One region of the Sphingomonas sp. DC5200-1 genome, then DNA from elsewhere that is predicted to be linked to it. Evidence: riboswitches for the same ligand, from Rfam matches in the RefSeq annotation. Region 1 holds a riboswitch; the other holds the start of a gene.
The links. A riboswitch is a leader RNA that binds a small molecule or an ion and turns the genes downstream of it on or off. The one in region 1 is predicted to bind cobalamin.
Positions count from the first base shown of each region.

Region 2: it holds a riboswitch for cobalamin, as region 1 does, so the genes downstream of both, ACP7A3_RS05035 (putative oxygenase MesX) here and ACP7A3_RS07145 (TonB-dependent receptor plug domain-containing protein) in region 1, are expected to answer to the same signal.

Region 1 is NZ_JAFCVW010000003.1:193,597-201,544, reverse strand. It holds gene ACP7A3_RS07160 (ABC transporter ATP-binding protein) at 1-742, opposite strand, end outside; gene ACP7A3_RS07155 (FecCD family ABC transporter permease) at 733-1,689, opposite strand; gene ACP7A3_RS07150 (ABC transporter substrate-binding protein) at 1,686-2,465, opposite strand; gene ACP7A3_RS07145 (TonB-dependent receptor plug domain-containing protein) at 2,891-4,816, opposite strand; cobalamin riboswitch at 4,953-5,159, opposite strand; gene ACP7A3_RS07140 (glucose 1-dehydrogenase) at 5,297-6,154, shown strand; gene ACP7A3_RS07135 (aldehyde dehydrogenase (NADP(+))) at 6,369-7,948, shown strand, end outside.
Region 2 is NZ_JAFCVW010000002.1:388,407-396,354, reverse strand. It holds gene ACP7A3_RS05050 (TonB-dependent receptor) at 1-2,458, shown strand, start outside; gene ACP7A3_RS05045 (alpha/beta hydrolase) at 2,509-3,498, shown strand; gene ACP7A3_RS05040 (methionine synthase) at 3,527-4,555, opposite strand; gene ACP7A3_RS05035 (putative oxygenase MesX) at 4,584-5,570, opposite strand; cobalamin riboswitch at 5,695-5,917, opposite strand; gene ACP7A3_RS05030 (TonB-dependent receptor) at 6,066-7,948, opposite strand, start outside.

The sequences.
Region 1 (7,948 bases):
TCACGCGACTGCCGGGCAGGCTGGCGACGGTGACGTCGAACACCTCGGCGATGCGCGCGGCGGTGAGGGTGCAGCTGGCCGGTCCGGCGGCGACGATGCCGCCATCGCGCAGCAGGATGACGTCGTCGGCGATGCGCGCGGCCTGCGCGAGATCGTGGAGGACGAGCACGACGCCGCGGCCGGCGACGGCGATGCCGCACAGGCGATCGAGAATGTCGATCTGATGCGCGGGATCGAGGCTGGCGAGCGGCTCGTCGGCGAGCAGCCAGTCGGGTTCGCCGGCGAGGACGCGGGCGAGCAGGACGCGCGCCCGCTCGCCGCCCGACAGATCGGCGATGGGGCGATCGGCGAGGTCGGTGGCGTGGGTCGTGGCGAGCGCGGCGTCGATCGCGGCGCGGTCCACGGGCGACGGGCCGGCGAAGGGCGCACGATGCGGCACGCGGCCGAGCGCGACGACATCGCGCGCGGGGACGTTCCAATGGACCGCAGCCTCCTGCGGCAGATAGCCGATGCGGCGCGCGCGCTGGCGGGGGGCGAGCGCGGCGAGCCGCTTGCCCTCCAGCGTCACACTGCCCGCGGCCGGACTAACAAGGCCGGCGAGCGCCTTCAGCAGCGTGGTCTTGCCCGCGCCATTGGGGCCGAGGATGACGGTGACGCGGCCCCGCCGGATCGTCGCATCGACATCGTACAACACCCGGCGCGACCCGAGATCGACCGAGAGGCGATTCGCGATCAGATCCATGCCCGCCCCCGATGCCGCAGCAACAGGCCGAGGAAGAAGGGCGCACCGATCAGCGCCATAGCGACGCCGAGCCGTACCTCGCCCGCACCCGGCGCCAGGCGGCACAGGCTGTCGGCGACCAGCACCAGCGCCGCGCCGCCGAGGCCGCTCGGCAGCAGCAGTGCGGACGGGCGGTGGCCGAAGACGGGGCGCAGCAGGTGCGGCACGACGAGCCCGACGAAACCGATCACGCCGGTCGCCGCGACACCCGCGCCGACGCCGAGGCCGGTGCCGAGCACGACCAGCGCCTGGACGCGACCGAGCCGGATGCCGAGCGAGCGGGCCGCCCCCTCCCCCAGCGTCAGCGCGTCGAGCGCCGGGCCGGCCGCCGCGAGCAGGATCGTGCCGACGATCAGGAAGGGCGCGGCGCGGGCGACATCGGCGAGGCCGCGGTCGGTGAGGGCGCCCATCAGCCAGTCGAGCACGCCTGCCACCGCATAGGGGTTCGGTGCGATCGAGATGAGGAAGGCGGTGAGCGCGCCCGCAAGGCTCGACAGGACCGTGCCGGCGAGGATGAAGGCGACCGGGTCCGCGTTGCGCCAGGTGAGCGCGACGAGCAGCAGCATCGACGCCACCGCGGCGCTCATCGCCGCGGCGAAGATGCCGAGGCTGGACGCGCCGGCATAAAGGATCGCCGCGACCGCACCGAAGGCGGCGGAGGACGACACGCCGATCACGGCGGGGTCGGCGAGCGGGTTGCGCAGGAAGCCCTGCAGCACCGACCCCGACACGCCCAGCATCGCGCCGAGCAGCAGACCGAGCAGCGCGCGTGGCAGGCGCAGTTCGAGGAAGATGGCGGTGGCGGCGTCGCTGCCCCAGGGCAGCCACTGCTTGCCGGCGACCAGCGACAGCGCGAAGCCGGCGGCGACGAGCGCGGCAAGGCCCGTGAGGCGGAGCCCGCGGCTCATGACAGCAGCTGTGCGCGGATCGCGGACAGGCGGCGCAGCGCGGGGACGATGGTGGGGCCGCCGCAGTTCATCAGGTGTCGGGGAAAGCGCACCTCCGCGACATGCGCGCCGCTGCGGGCGAGGATGCGGCGGCGCAACTCGGCCGTGCGGCCGTCGCCGTCGCTGAGGATCAGCGCGGGTGGATGTGCGACGATGGTTTCGATCGGCAGCGTACCGGTGAAGGCGAGGCCGTAATCGGCGGCGGCGTTGCGCAGGCCGGCGCGGGTCATCAGGTCGTCGAGCAGGGTGCCGCCGCCATTGGCGAGGTCGCCCGAGATATAGAGCAATGCGGCGGGCTTTGCGCCGGTCGCGGGCGGGATCGCGCTCTGCATCGCGCGGACCATCGCCTGCCCACGCGCGGGAACGCCGGCGGCGGTGGCGATCTGCATCACCTGCGCCTCGCTGGCGGCGATCGTGGCGGGGGAATCGAGGGTGAGCACCTTCAGCCCGGCGCGGTCATAGGCGGCACGGGTCGCCGCGGGGGCGAAGGTGTCGGTGACGACGAGATCGGGGTGGCGCGCGATCACCTCTTCGGCGGTGCCGGCGGTCGCGGGATAGCGGCGCGCGAGGGCGAGCGGCATCGAGGTCGCGGCCGGATCGTGCGAATAATAGCTGACCGCAGCGAGGCGATCGGGCGCGATCTGCGCCAGGATCGCGTCGGCGCAGGGGTTGGTGGAGACGATGCCGCCTTGGTGTGGCGGGGGAGCGCAGGCGGTGAGGGTGAGGGTGAGCCACACTCCCGCCGTCACCCCGGACTTGGTCCGGGGTCCACCGGGCCGCGAGGGGGTGGCCTGAGGCTCGAGCCGTCCCCCTAGCCGCAGAGTGGACCCCGGAACGAGTCCGGGGTGACGGAGAATGTGAGGCACCCGATCGGCAAGCCCTCGCCACGGCGCGGTGCGGCCATTGAATATCGGGGCGGCGACCCGCCCCACCCACTCCGTCATCCCCGCGCAGGCGGGGATCCAGACTGGCTGGCCTCGCGGCGCTTGCGAGACGGTAGCGCGTCTGGATTCCCGCCTTCGCGGGAATGACGGAAGGAAGGTAAGCACAGACGACAGCAGGCGACGACCCTCACCCTTCCGGCGCTGCGCGCCTCCCTCCCTCTCCCATCGGGAGAGGGAAGAGCCGGCAATACCGGCGAAGGGTGAGGGCGGACGTGTCATCAATCCAGCTTCACGCGCACGCCGCCATAGGCTGCGCGGCCGTAGGTGCCGTATTCGGCCACCGTCTGGTAGCGCGCGTCGGTGACGTTATCGATGCGGCCGTAGATCGACAGGCGATCCCCGATCGGCAGTTCGGCGCGGACGCTGGCCAGCGCATAGCCGTCGACGCGCACGCGGCTGCCGTAGCTGTCACTGTCGAAGCTGTCGCCGACGATCTGCACGGTGCCACCGATACCTAGGCCGAACGGCAGGCGATAGTCGACGACGAACGCCGCGGTTTCCTTGGGCCGGCGCAGCAGATCGGTGCGGAAGGCGGTGCCGGGCGTGCGGTTTTCCGCGTCGATGTACGACACGTTGGCCGAGACGGTCAGCGCGTCGACCGGACGCAGGCCGATCGCGAACTCCACGCCCTCGGCATGGGTGCGCTGGATGTTGTCGTAAACGCCGAACGGGCGGTTGACGCAGATCGAGCCGGTCGTCGTCTGCTCGGCGCCCGAGCAGCCGCGGAAGCTGATCTGGTTGCGCGTGTCGCGGTTGAAATAGGTCGCCGAGACGCGGGCGCGGCCGTTGAGCAGCGCCTGTTCGATGCCGGCATCCCAGTTGCGCGCGGTTTCCGGATCGAGGCGCGTGTTCCCGTACGGGCTGTAGAGCTGGTAAAGGGTCGGCGCCTTGAAGCCCTCGCCATAGCTCGCCCGCAGCGTCGTGCCGGTGCGCAACGCTAGCGCGGCGTCGGCGCCGAAGGTGGTGTGGTTGCCGAACGTCTCGTGATCGTCGTTGCGGACGCCGCCGGTCAGGGTCAGCGCGTCGAACGGCTTCACGATCGCCTCGCCATAGACGCTGGTGATGCCGACCGAGCGGCGCAGGCTCGAATCGCGATAGCGGCTGTCTTCATGCTCGACGCCGGCGACGATGCGGACCTGATCGATCGGCTGATAATCGCCCTGATATTCGTAGCGTTCCGAGCGGCCGCGGAACGGCGACGGGGTGGCGCCGGGCTTGGCATAGGTGTCGCGGTTGATGTCGGCGATGGTGAAGGCGACGCGGTTGCGGAACGTGCCGAAGTTCGCGTGCAGGCCGGCATAGCCATACAGTTCGTTCGCGGTCGAGAAGCTGGGGTCGTCGGCAAGGATGTAGTTGGGCGCAGGATAGCCGTCGGTCTGCGTCTTGCTGTCGGCCCAATAGCCGCGCAGGTCGAGGCCGATGCCGTCGGTGAAGTCGACGCCCAGGCGGCCGGTCGCGCCATATTGGCGATAGCCGTCACGCTCGGTGCCGTTGGCCGCAGCCGAGATGCCGTCGCTGCGCAGATAGCCGCCGGTCAGTGCGCCCGAGATCGCGCCGCTGCGACCCGAGATGCCGCCCTGCGCAAACACGCTGTCGGCATAGCCATATTCGGCGCTGGCGCGCGCCTTCAGCCGCTCGGTCGGTTCTTCGGTGATGACGTTGACGACGCCGCCGATCGCCTGGCTGCCCCAGGGGACCGAATTGGGGCCGCGCAGCACTTCGATGCGCTGGACACTGGCCGACAGCAGATTGGCGAAATCGAAGCCGCCGCCGGGCGAGGACGGATCATTGACGCGCACGCCGTCGATCACGACCAGCGTCTGCTCCGCCTCTGCGCCGCGCAGCCGCACGCCAGTGAAACCGCCGAGGCTGCCGTTGCGCGTCACGGTGACGCCGGGGGTGGTCGACAGCAGGTCGGCGACCGACACGGTCTGGCGGCGATCGATCTCGTCGCGGGTGATGACGGTGACGGCCTGGCCGACTTCGGCGGCAGGCTGCGCCACGCGGGTCGCGGTGACGACGATGTCGTCGCTGTTGGCAGGATCGGCAGTCGGCGCGATCTGCGCGGCGGCGGGCGCGGCGAGCAGCAGGCCGAGCGTCAACAGCGACGGACGGACAACGGAAACAGATAGGCGAACAGTCATTGGGCACACCCCTTATGACCGCACGCGACGGATCGCGCGCGGCGGCCTTTTTGACCGCGCGCGACCATTCGCGCACGGCGGATGTCGCTCGCATCGAGGGGGTTCCCTCGTCCGCCCGGCACACCCCGTCCGCGCGAAGGATCGACGGCGAAAGGCAGGTCTCCTGGCTTCCGGGTCGTCGCCTGTGTCCCCGCCTTCCCAGGTCCGTCACGGACCCAGTGGCTCGATGGGGACCGGCTCGCCGGTCACAGTTGCGGGGGCAGCGCCGGATCCGCGCCTCCCGTTGCGCATTCCGGCTTCCCTTTTGACCCCGTCTCCGGGGACCTTTCACGGCCCGGCCCTTACGGTCAGACGGGCCGAGGCGTCAATGCCGCGCCGCCGCGGTGTCGGTGTCGGTGTCGGGGCGACTTCATTGATCCAGGTTGATGTGCCGGAACGGGTAAGCACGCGATCGGTTGGCCGGAGCGAAGGAGTTGCCCCATGACCGATTACCCCACCCCGCCCTATCCCGAACAGCAGCAGGCGATCCCCGGCCGTACCGAGGCGATGAACCCGCGCCCCGACCATGGCGAATCGAGCTACAAAGGCTCCGGGCGCCTTGCCGGCAAGAAGACGATCGTCACCGGCGGCGACAGCGGCATCGGGCGCGCGGTCGCCCTGGCCTTTGCGCGCGAGGGTGCCGACGTGCTGATCGCCTATCTCGACGAACATGACGATGCCGAGGCGACCAAGGCGCTGGTCGAGGCGGAGGGGCGGCAGGCGGTGCTGGTCGCGGGCGACCTGTCGCAGCCCGACCAGTGCCGCGCCGTGATCGCCCAGGCGGTGGCGGCGTTCGGCCGGATCGACGTGCTGGTCAACAACGCCGCGCACCAGCGCAGCTTCGAGGCGTTGGAGGATATCAGCGACGACGAATGGCAGCTGACCTTCGCGACCAACATCCATTCCATGTTCTATCTGTCGAAGGCCGCGGTCGCGCACATGGGCGAAGGCGCGTCGATCATCAACACGACGTCGATCAACGCGCAGGACCCGAACCAGCAATTGCTCGCCTATGCGACGACGAAGGGTGCGATCTACAATTTCACCTCGGGGCTGGGGCAGATGCTGGCGGAGCGGAAGATCCGCGTGAATGCGGTCGCGCCGGGGCCGGTGTGGACGCCGCTGATCCCGTCGACGATGCCGCCGGAAGCGGTGAAGACGTTCGGCGAGAACACGCCGCTGGGCCGCGCTGCGCAACCGGCGGAGCTGGCGCCCGCCTATGTGCTGCTGGCGAGCGATGAATCGAGCTATATCACTGGTGCGACGATCCCGGTGACGGGCGGGCGGGCGTTTTTGTAAACGCTGCCCATTCACCCCACCCCCGTTCGCCCTGAGCCTGTCGAAGGGCGCGTTGCCACAGGCGACGGCGCGCATGTGGCACCCCGTGCTTCGACACGCTCAGCACGAACGGGTGTTGGGGAATGGGTAGCGACTCCCGAACAATCGGTCATTGTCCGCCGCGTCGTGCCACCCTACAATTAGTCAGACATTATCTTCGATACGAGGCACATCCATGATCGACGGCGCCCTGCTGATCGGCGGCGACACTCGCCAGGCCGAGACCCGTTTCACCGCGGTCAACCCTGCGACCGGCGAGACGCTGACCCCCGATTTCTCGTCGGCGGGTGCTGATGCAGTAGCGGAGGCGTGTGCGCTGGCCGATGCCGCCTTCCCCGCCTTTGCCGCGACCGATCCCGAGACGCGGGCGGCGTTCCTCGAGCGGATCGCCGACAATATCGTGGGACTCGGCGACGACCTGATCGTGCGCGCGATGGCGGAAAGCGGCCTGCCGCGCATGCGGCTGGAGGGCGAGCGCGGGCGGACCGTCGGCCAGCTGAAGCTGTTCGCGGGCGTGGTGCGCCAAGGTGATTTCCTCGACGCGACGATCGATCCGGCGATGCCGGACCGTGCGCCGCTGCCGCGCCCCGACCTGCGTCGCGTCAATGTCGCGATCGGGCCGGTCGCGGTGTTCGGCGCATCGAATTTCCCGCTCGCCTTCTCGGTCGCGGGCGGCGACACCGCCTCGGCGCTCGCTGCGGGCTGCCCGGTGGTGGTGAAGGGCCATCCGGCGCACCCGGGCACCGGCGAACTGGTCGCGCGGGCGATCGCCCAAGCGGTGAAGGACAGTGGCCTGCCCGCGGGAGTCTTCTCCTACCTGCCCGGCGAAACGAACGAACTGGGGGCTGCGCTGGTGCGCGATCCGCGTATCCAGGCGGTGGGCTTCACCGGATCGCGTGGCGGGGGCCTCGCGCTGGTCCGCATCGCCGCCGAGCGTGAGGAACCGATCCCGGTCTATGCCGAAATGTCGAGCATCAATCCGGTCGTGCTGTTCCCCGCCGCGCTCGCCGCACGGGGCGAGGCGCTGGGCAAGGAATTCGTCGCGTCGCTGACGATGGGCGCGGGCCAGTTCTGCACCAACCCCGGTCTGGTGCTGGCGATCGACGGCCCCGATCTCGATGCGTTCATCGCCTCTGCCGCGGCGGCGATGACCGACGCGGCACCGGCGACGATGCTGACGCCGGGCATCCATGCGAGCTTCGAACAGGGCGTCGATGCGCTTGCCGGCCATGATGCGGTGAAGACCGTCGCGCGCGGCAAGGTGGGCGATGGCGTCAACCAGGCGGTCGGCGCGATCTTCGACACGACGGCCGAGGCGTTCCTGGCCGACCACGCGCTGAGCCATGAGGTATTCGGATCGTCGTCGGTCGTCGTGCGCTGCCGCGACATGGCGGAGATCGCGCGCGTCATCGCCGGACTGGAAGGCCAGTTGACCGCGACGCTGCAGATGGACGCCGCCGACGAGGCCGATGCCGTGCGGCTCGTGCCGGTGATCGCGCGCCGCGTGGGTCGCATCCTCGCCAATGGCTGGCCGACGGGTGTCGAGGTCGCGCCGGCGATGGTGCATGGCGGCCCCTTCCCGGCGACGAGCGACGGGCGCACGACCTCGGTCGGTACGCTCGCCATCGCGCGCTATCTGCGGCCGGTGTGTTTCCAGAATTTGGCACCGGCGCTGCTGCCGAAGGCGCTGGACGACGCCAATCCGTGGGGCATCGCGCGGCGGCTAGACGGCAAGCGTGAGGCGAGCCCGCGTTA
Region 2 (7,948 bases), on a different contig from region 1:
CTTCGCCTCCGAGCTCTTCAACTCGATCGTCGTCCACAAGACCGCCGAGGCGAGCCTCGACGAAGGTTCGCTCGGTGCGGTCGTCGACCTCAACACCGGCAACCCGCTGGGCGGCAAGACGGGCTTCACCGGCGTGCTGTCGGCGCAGGCGAGCTACAACGATCTGAGCAAGAACACGCGGCCGCGCCTCGCCGGGCTGCTGTCGTACAAATCGCCCGACGGCACCTTCGGCGCGTCGGTATCGGCGGCGTATCAGAAGACCGACAATCTCGAACTCGGCAACAACACGGTGCGCTGGGCGCAGGCGCGGTTCGATTCGGTCAACGGCACGCCGTGCTTCTACAACAGCAATACCGGCACGACCCTGGTCGCCAATGCGGGCGGCTTCTACCGCTCCAGCGCAGCGTGCGACCAGGCGGCGCTCGCCTTCCACCCGCGCATCCCGCGCTATGGCGAAGTATTCCATGGTCGCGAGCGTCTCGGTGTCACCGGCAGCGTCCAATGGGCGCCGTCGGAGGCAACCAAGGTCTCGATCGACGGCCTCTATTCGCGCTTCAAGGAAACGCGCGAGGAGAAATGGGCGGAGGTGCTGCTGCGTTCCAACGAGCGTTCGATCGATCTCATCAACCCCGTGTACGATTCGAAGAACAACCTCGTCTCCGGCACGCTCAATGACGCGTGGGTGCGGACCGAGCATTACAAGCGTCAATCGGAAACGGAATTCTACCAGCTCGGCGGCAGCTGGGATCAGGATGTGACGGACACGTTCCGCTTCACGGTGCTCGGCGGCTTCTCGAAGTCGACCGCCGACATTCCGGTGGAAACCACCGTCGTGTTCGACGATCGCGACGCGCAGGGCTACAAGTTCGATTACACCAACAGCCGCACGCCGCTGCTCAGCTTCGGCACGAGCGTCACCGATCCGGCGAACTTCCAGCTCGCCGAAATCCGCGATCGCCCGTCCACCGTGACCAATAAGTTCCGCACCGCGCAGCTGCGGACCGAATGGGACGTCGCCGAAGGCTATACGCTGAAGCTCGGCGGCATGTACCGTCGTTTCGATTTCGACAGCGTCTCGTTCCAGCGCGACACGGCGATCTGCGGCAATGGCGGAACGGACCTGGTGCTGGGCACCATCACCTGTTCGCCGACCAGCGCGTTCGGTCCCAACGCCGTCTACGGCTATCAGGTTACGCCCGCACTCAGCGAGCTGTTCACGCTCGGCAATGCGGGCCAGCCGTCGGGCACTACGACGCAATGGCTGGTTCCCAATCTCGATGCCGCCACCGCCTACACCAAGCTCTATAGCCGTACGCCGACGCTGGTCGTCGGTGACAACCGCAGCGTGACCGAAGAGGTGAGCGGGGGCTATTTTCAGGTCGATGCGAAGGGCGAACTCGCCGGCCTCCGCTACGCGCTCAACGCGGGCATGCGCTACGCGCACACCGCCCAGGGATCGACGGGCATCAACTCGGGTGCGGTCGTGACGGTGAAGCGCGACTATGACGACTGGCTGCCGGCGGTGAACCTCGCGCTGTTCCCGACCGAGAAGCTGATCCTGCGCGCCTCCGCCGCCAAGGTGATGACGCGCCCGACGCTCGGCAACCTGACGCCCGGCGGTTCGGCCGACGGCTTCAACTATCGCGTGTCTTTCGGCAATCCGCAGCTCAATCCGTTCCGTGCCACCGCCTACGACCTCGCAGCGGAGTGGTATTTCGCGCCGCAGTCGATCCTGTCGGTGGCGCTGTTCAAAAAGAACGTCGAAAGTTTCCCGGTCTCGCAGTCGATCACCAACGCGACCTTCACCTCGACCGGCCTGCCGGCCTCGGTGCTCGCGGCGTCTTCGCCCGCGGCGCTCAATCCGGCGCAGCAGGCGCAGCCGATCTGGACGATCACCACCACGGTGAACGGCACGGGCGCTTCGCTGAAGGGCGCGGAGATCGCGCTGCAGGCGACGTTCAAGTTCCTGCCGGGCTTCCTCAAGAATTTCGGCGTGCTCGCCAACGCGACCTTCGTCGATTCGAACGCGAACTATCTGGTACAGGGTCCGGCGGTGTCGGCCTGCGTGCCGGGAGCCACGCCGGCGGCGGCCTGCTCGTTCGGGCCGCTCGTCAGCTCGACGCGCAATGCGACCTTGTTCGGTCTGTCGAAGCGGCAGTATAACGGCACGCTCTACTATGAGGACGCCAAGTTCTCGGCGCGCGGGTCGATCAGCTATCGCGGGCCGTATATCGATGCCAACAGCGGCACCGGCAACATCTTCGAAGGTTATAATTCGACGATCAACGTCGATGCCTCCGTCCGCTACAAGCTGACGCCGAATGTCGAACTGTCGCTCGAGGGCACCAACCTGACCGACGAGTATCGTGATCGCTACACCGATCTCGATGCCAACCGGAACTACGAATACAATCACTTCGGTCGAACGGTGCTGATCGGCGCGCGCTTCAAGATGTGAGGGGGTGGGTGCGCCGGTCATCAACGCCGGCGCACGCGTTGATGGAGGACATGCGGGTGGCTGGCATCGATCGCCGTCAGGCATTGCTCGGAACGCTTGCGGCGGCTGGCATGGCGGCAGCGACGCGCGCGCGCAGCCCCGCGGCGGGGGCGGTCCCCGCCGATCCGTCCGAAACCATCCTGCTGTGGCCGGGCGGCGCCCCCGGTATGCCCACCTCTCCGCCCAAAGAGGTGATCGACGAGCGCAGCACGGACCCGGCGGTCCGCGACCGCGCGGTCCATGGCATCACCCGGCCGCGGCTCGTGGTCTTCCGGCCCCGCGTGCCGAATGGCAGTGCGGTGCTGGTGATGCCCGGCGGCGGCTATCGCTGGGTCGTGGTCGACAAGGAAGGCTATGAGATCGGCCGCTGGCTGGCGGAGCGAGGCTATACGGTCTTCGTCCTGTTCTATCGCCTGCCGGGCGAGGGGTGGGCGGCAGGACCCGATGTCGCGCTGTCCGATGCGCAGCGCGCGATGCGCCTGATCCGCGCGCGGGCCGATTCCTATGGTATCCGCCCGGATCGCGTCGCGGCGATGGGCTTTTCGGCGGGTGGCCACGTCTGCGGCGACCTGGCGACGCGCTTCGCCCGGTCGACCTACGCGCCGGTCGATGCGGCGGACCGGCTGTCCGCACGGCCCGACCTCGCCGCGCTCCTCTATGCCGTCCAGTCGATGACGCCGCCGCTCGCGCATGCGGGGTCGCGGACGCACCTGCTCGGGCCCGATCCCTCGCCCGCTCTCGAGACGGCGCACAGTCCGGCCTCGAACGTCCGTCGCGATACGCCGCCCTGTTTCCTGGTCCATGCCGAAGACGACGACGCGGTGGCCGTCGACAACACGCTGGCGATGCGCGCGGCGCTGAAGGCGGCGGGCGTCTCCGTGGAAACCCATTTGTTTGCGAAAGGCGGCCACGGCTTCGGCCTGCGCCGCGCGGCCGGCAAGCCGGCGGCGGCGTGGCCGGAGCTGTTCCGGCAGTGGGCGATGTCGCAGGGACTGGGCTGACGAACGCCGTCAGCCCGGTGCCGGAGGATCAGGCCGACACTTCCGCGCGGACGATCGCGGCGCCTGCCGCCAGCGCGTGCAGCTTGCCCTGGGCGACGCTGCGCGCGAGGGGGGCCATGCCGCAATTCGTGGCGGGGTAGAGCTTGTCCGCATCGACGAAGCGCAGCGCGTTGCGCAGCGTGTCTGCGACCTCTTCGGGCGTTTCCACGCGATCCGTCGCGACGTCGATCGCGCCGACCATCACCGTCTTGCCGCGGATGAGCTCGATCAGGTCCATCGGCACGCGCGAATTCTGGCATTCCAATGAGACGATATCGATCGTCGAGGCCTGCAGATTGGGGAAGGTCTGCTCATATTGCCGCCATTCGGACCCGAGCGTCTTCTTCCAGTCGGTGTTCGCCTTGATGCCATAGCCATAGCAGATGTGGACGGCGGTCTTGGCCTTCAGCCCCTGTGCGGCGCGTTCCAGCGTGGCGATGCCCCAGTCGTTCGCTTCGTCGAAGAAGACGTTGAAGGCAGGCTCGTCGAACTGGATGATATCGACGCCCACCGCTTCCAGCTCGCGGGCTTCCTCATTGAGGATGCACGCGAATTCCCAGGCCAGCTTCTCGCGGCTGCGATAATGCGCGTCGTAGAGCGTATCGATCATCGTCATCGGCCCGGGCAGCGTCCATTTGATCGGCTGGCGGGTCTGCGCGCGCAGGAAGCGCGCATCATCGACGAAGACCGGCGCGGGGCGCGACACCGCACCGACGACGGTCGGTACGCTGGCGTCGTATCGGTTGCGGATGCGCACCGTCTCGCGCTGTTCGAAATCGACGCCGTCCAGATGTTCGATGAAGGTGGTGACGAAATGCTGGCGCGTCTGTTCGCCGTCGCCGACGATGTCGATCCCCGCCTGTCGCTGGTCGTCGACCGCGAGGCGTAGCGCGTCCTGCTTACCCGTGATCAGGTCGTCGCCCTCCAGCCGCCACGGCGACCAGAGCGTTTCGGGTTGGGCGAGCCAGGCGGGTTTGGGCAGGCTGCCCGCGGTGGTCGTCGGCAGGAGTGTCGTCATGATCAGGATACCTTCGCGTTCGGGGCGATCACAGGCCGCAGGTCGCGGACCAGCGCTGCAGCGCGGGGCCATGCGGTTTGATGAGATGGGCTTCGGCAAATCGGCCCTGCTCGACGGCGAGGCGGCTGCGCTCTTCGCGATCGTAGACGATGCGGGTCAGCGAATAATCCTGCTCGTCCAGGCTGGGTTGATAGCGGGCGGCGGCCGCCGAATTGGCGTTGTAGATTTCGGGGCGATAGATTTTCTGGAAGGTCTCCATCACGCTGATTGTGCTGGCGAGTTCGAGGTTGGTGTAGCCGTCGACCAGATCGCCGATATGGTAGAAGGCGAGCGGCGCGACGCTGTGCGGCGGCATGAAGTAGCGCGCCGTCATCCCCATCTTCGCAAAATACAGATCGGTGGGCGAGCGCGTGTCGGCCGCATATTCCACCCCCAGGATGGGGTGGACGTTGGTCGTCCGGTGATAGACCTGCTTGCTGGACACGCTGAGGCAGATGACCGGCGGCTTGTCGAATTGCTCACGATAGGCGTCCGACGACAGGAAATGCTTGAACAGATTGCCGTGCAGGTCGCCGAACTGGGCGGGCGCACCGGTGTTGCCCGACTGGCGCAGATGATCGGGCAGCACGACGCTGAAGTCGTAATCGCGGATGTAGGACGAGAAATTGTTGCCGACCATGCCGGCGATGCACGCGCCGCTGCGCGTGTCGGTGACGCGCGTGTGCAGGATTTCGATCAGCGGAAACGCCTCGTCCTGCGCATCGGGGCCGATGCGCAGCGCGGCCGACACGATGTCGAGCGCCACGGTGTAGCGGTCACCCGTCGGATTGTCCCAATGCATCAGCGAATTGAAGCGCCGGTCGATCATCACCAGCGTGTTGCGCAGATTGTCCCGGCGGCTCTCCCCGCGTGCCAGGTTGGCGAAATTGGTGGTGATGCGCGTGGTGTCGGCGGGGCGATAGTCCTCGTCGAACGGGATGCTGCTTGTGGTGAACGTAAAGCCGCTATTCGTCATGACTCACCTGCTGTTGACGAACAGGGGCATGGAAGAGCGCGCAAGGCGTAAGCGAGGCCCGGATGGCGTGCGCCGTGGACCGTCCGCGTCAAGCGCGATCCACCGGAGGAACCCCCGTCCGAGGAACGTTATGGCGTCGGAGGCAGGTCTCCTGGCTCACGGGTCAACGCGGTGGTTCCGGCCTTCCCGGGCGCGGGTGCAGCGCCCAGTGACACGAATTGGAACCGCCGCTCGCCGCTTACAGTTGCGGGGGCAGCGCCGGATTTTGCCCGCAGGGGGCATCACCGGCTTCCCGTCTTAGCCCCATCGCCATGCCTGGGATGGGGAACCTCGACACCCGTCTTAGGCAGGATCGCGCGGCATTTGTCAAGCGCGATATAAAGATATCTTTATATCGTTATGTCGGGTTGGTGGGGCATGCAGCCCATAGAAAAGCAGCGCCGATGGGTGCATCGGCGCTGCTGAGGACGGCGTGATGTTGGCTGGCGGGCGGCCTCAATAGGCGGCCGACAGTGTTAGGAACCACTGACGCGGCGGGATCGGGAAGCCCGAGTAATTGTTCGTCGCCGATCCGACGCCGAGGGTCGAAATGCCCTTCTTGTCGAACAGGTTGGTGACGTTGAGCGCCAGCTCCGCCTTGCGCAGCGGGATGACGCCATCCGGCACCCGCGCCGCGACGCGCAGCGAGGTGAGGAAGTAGGAGGGCACCTTCGCATCATTGCTGAACGTCGCGTAGCGCGCGCCGACATAATCGCCGATCACCTGCACCTCGACCGGGTCGAGCGAGAGGGTGGCGACCGACTTGTTCATCCATTTGGGGATGCCGGGCAGCTGCTTGCCACAGGTGGGCACAATGCCGCCGCTGACCAGATAGCCGCCGATGCAGGTGTCCGTCGCCGCACCGATACCGCTGGCGGTCGAGGTATAGTCGCGCTTGTACTTGGACAGATTGTACGACGCGGCATTGTACAGTGACAGGATGCGGCCGAAGCGCAGCGTAAAGGCGGCGTCGACGCCGTCGGTCTTCACGTTGCCGACGTTGACCAGGATCGAGGTGCCGCCGGTGATCGCACCGCCGGCGATGCCGCCGGGGTTGGTCGAGATCGCCAGCAGCCGGTCCTGGAAGTCGACGTGGTAGTAATTGACCTGCGCGCTGAAGCCGATGCCGCCGCCGAAGCTGCGGTTGCTGCGCAGGCCGGCTTCATAGGTCCAGCTGCTTTCCGGCCGGCCGCTCTGCGCGAAGGCGTTGAACGCCGCCTGACTGCCCGTGAACCACGGGCCGCCGCCGCCCGCCAGATAGGCCTGATATTGCCGCAGGTTCTTCTGCGCGTTGGCATAAAGCTGTTCGTGGCCGTTGACGTCATAGGTCGCGCCGACGGCGGGCAGGAACCAGCGCAGCGTATTGATCCGCCCCTGCGGCAAATTGCCGGTCAGGCCGGACAGCGAGCCGGCCACCGGCTGTACCGGGAAGCGGCCGGTCGCCCATTGGGCGCTGGTCTTGAAGCCGGCCTGGATCAGCAGCCGGTCGAATGCCTGCCAGCTGTCCTGCAGGTGCAGCTGGAGTTGTTCGATCTTCGCATCGCCCTGATATTGCGTGAACAACGGCTGGGCGACCGAGAGCGGGCGGATGTAAGGCGTGCTGTTGCCCGGTGTGTCGACGTCGACGCCATACCAGCGACGCCACTGCGTCGTGCTATTGTGTTCGAACCAGCCGCCCAGTTCGATCTTGTGCGCGCCGAGATCGAGGTCGAGCGCGGAGATGACGCCCCAGCGGTCGATGCGATATTCGGTGGTGCGGGTGATCAGGCCCGACCCGCCCGTCGCGGTGACCAGCGCGGCCCCGGCCGCCGCCGCCTGCGCATCGGTACGCGCGGTGCAGTTCGTCGGGCGGATGCCGTTGGTATTGGCGGTGAAGCGGCAGTTGCTGGGCAAGGTCGCATACGCCGGATCGAGATAGGCCTGCGCGGTCGTGATCGACTGGCCGAGCGGCCCCGCGACGACGCCGACGCCGTCATTGTGATGATAATAGGCCGTGTTGGTCAGCGTGATGTTCTTGGCGAGGCGTGCCTCGTACCGGCCATAGGCGAGGTAATCGGTGCGCTGCGCATCCGAGTAATAGTTACGGTAATTGCCGCCTTCCGCCGCGGGCGAGTTGCCGAGCGCGCTGAGGTAATTGGTGCGATAGCCGTTGAAGTCCGGGTAGAAGAACGGCTTGGTATAGGGCGTGTAGAGCTGCGTCGCGCTGGCGGTGTTGCCGGCCGAGGGCTTGAAGAAGACCGTCGAATCCTCGTTCGGCTGCGTCATGTCGTTATAGTCGAAGTACAGCGTCAGCTTGCCGAGGCTGTCATCGTGGACGAACTTGGCGTTCGCCTGCCAGC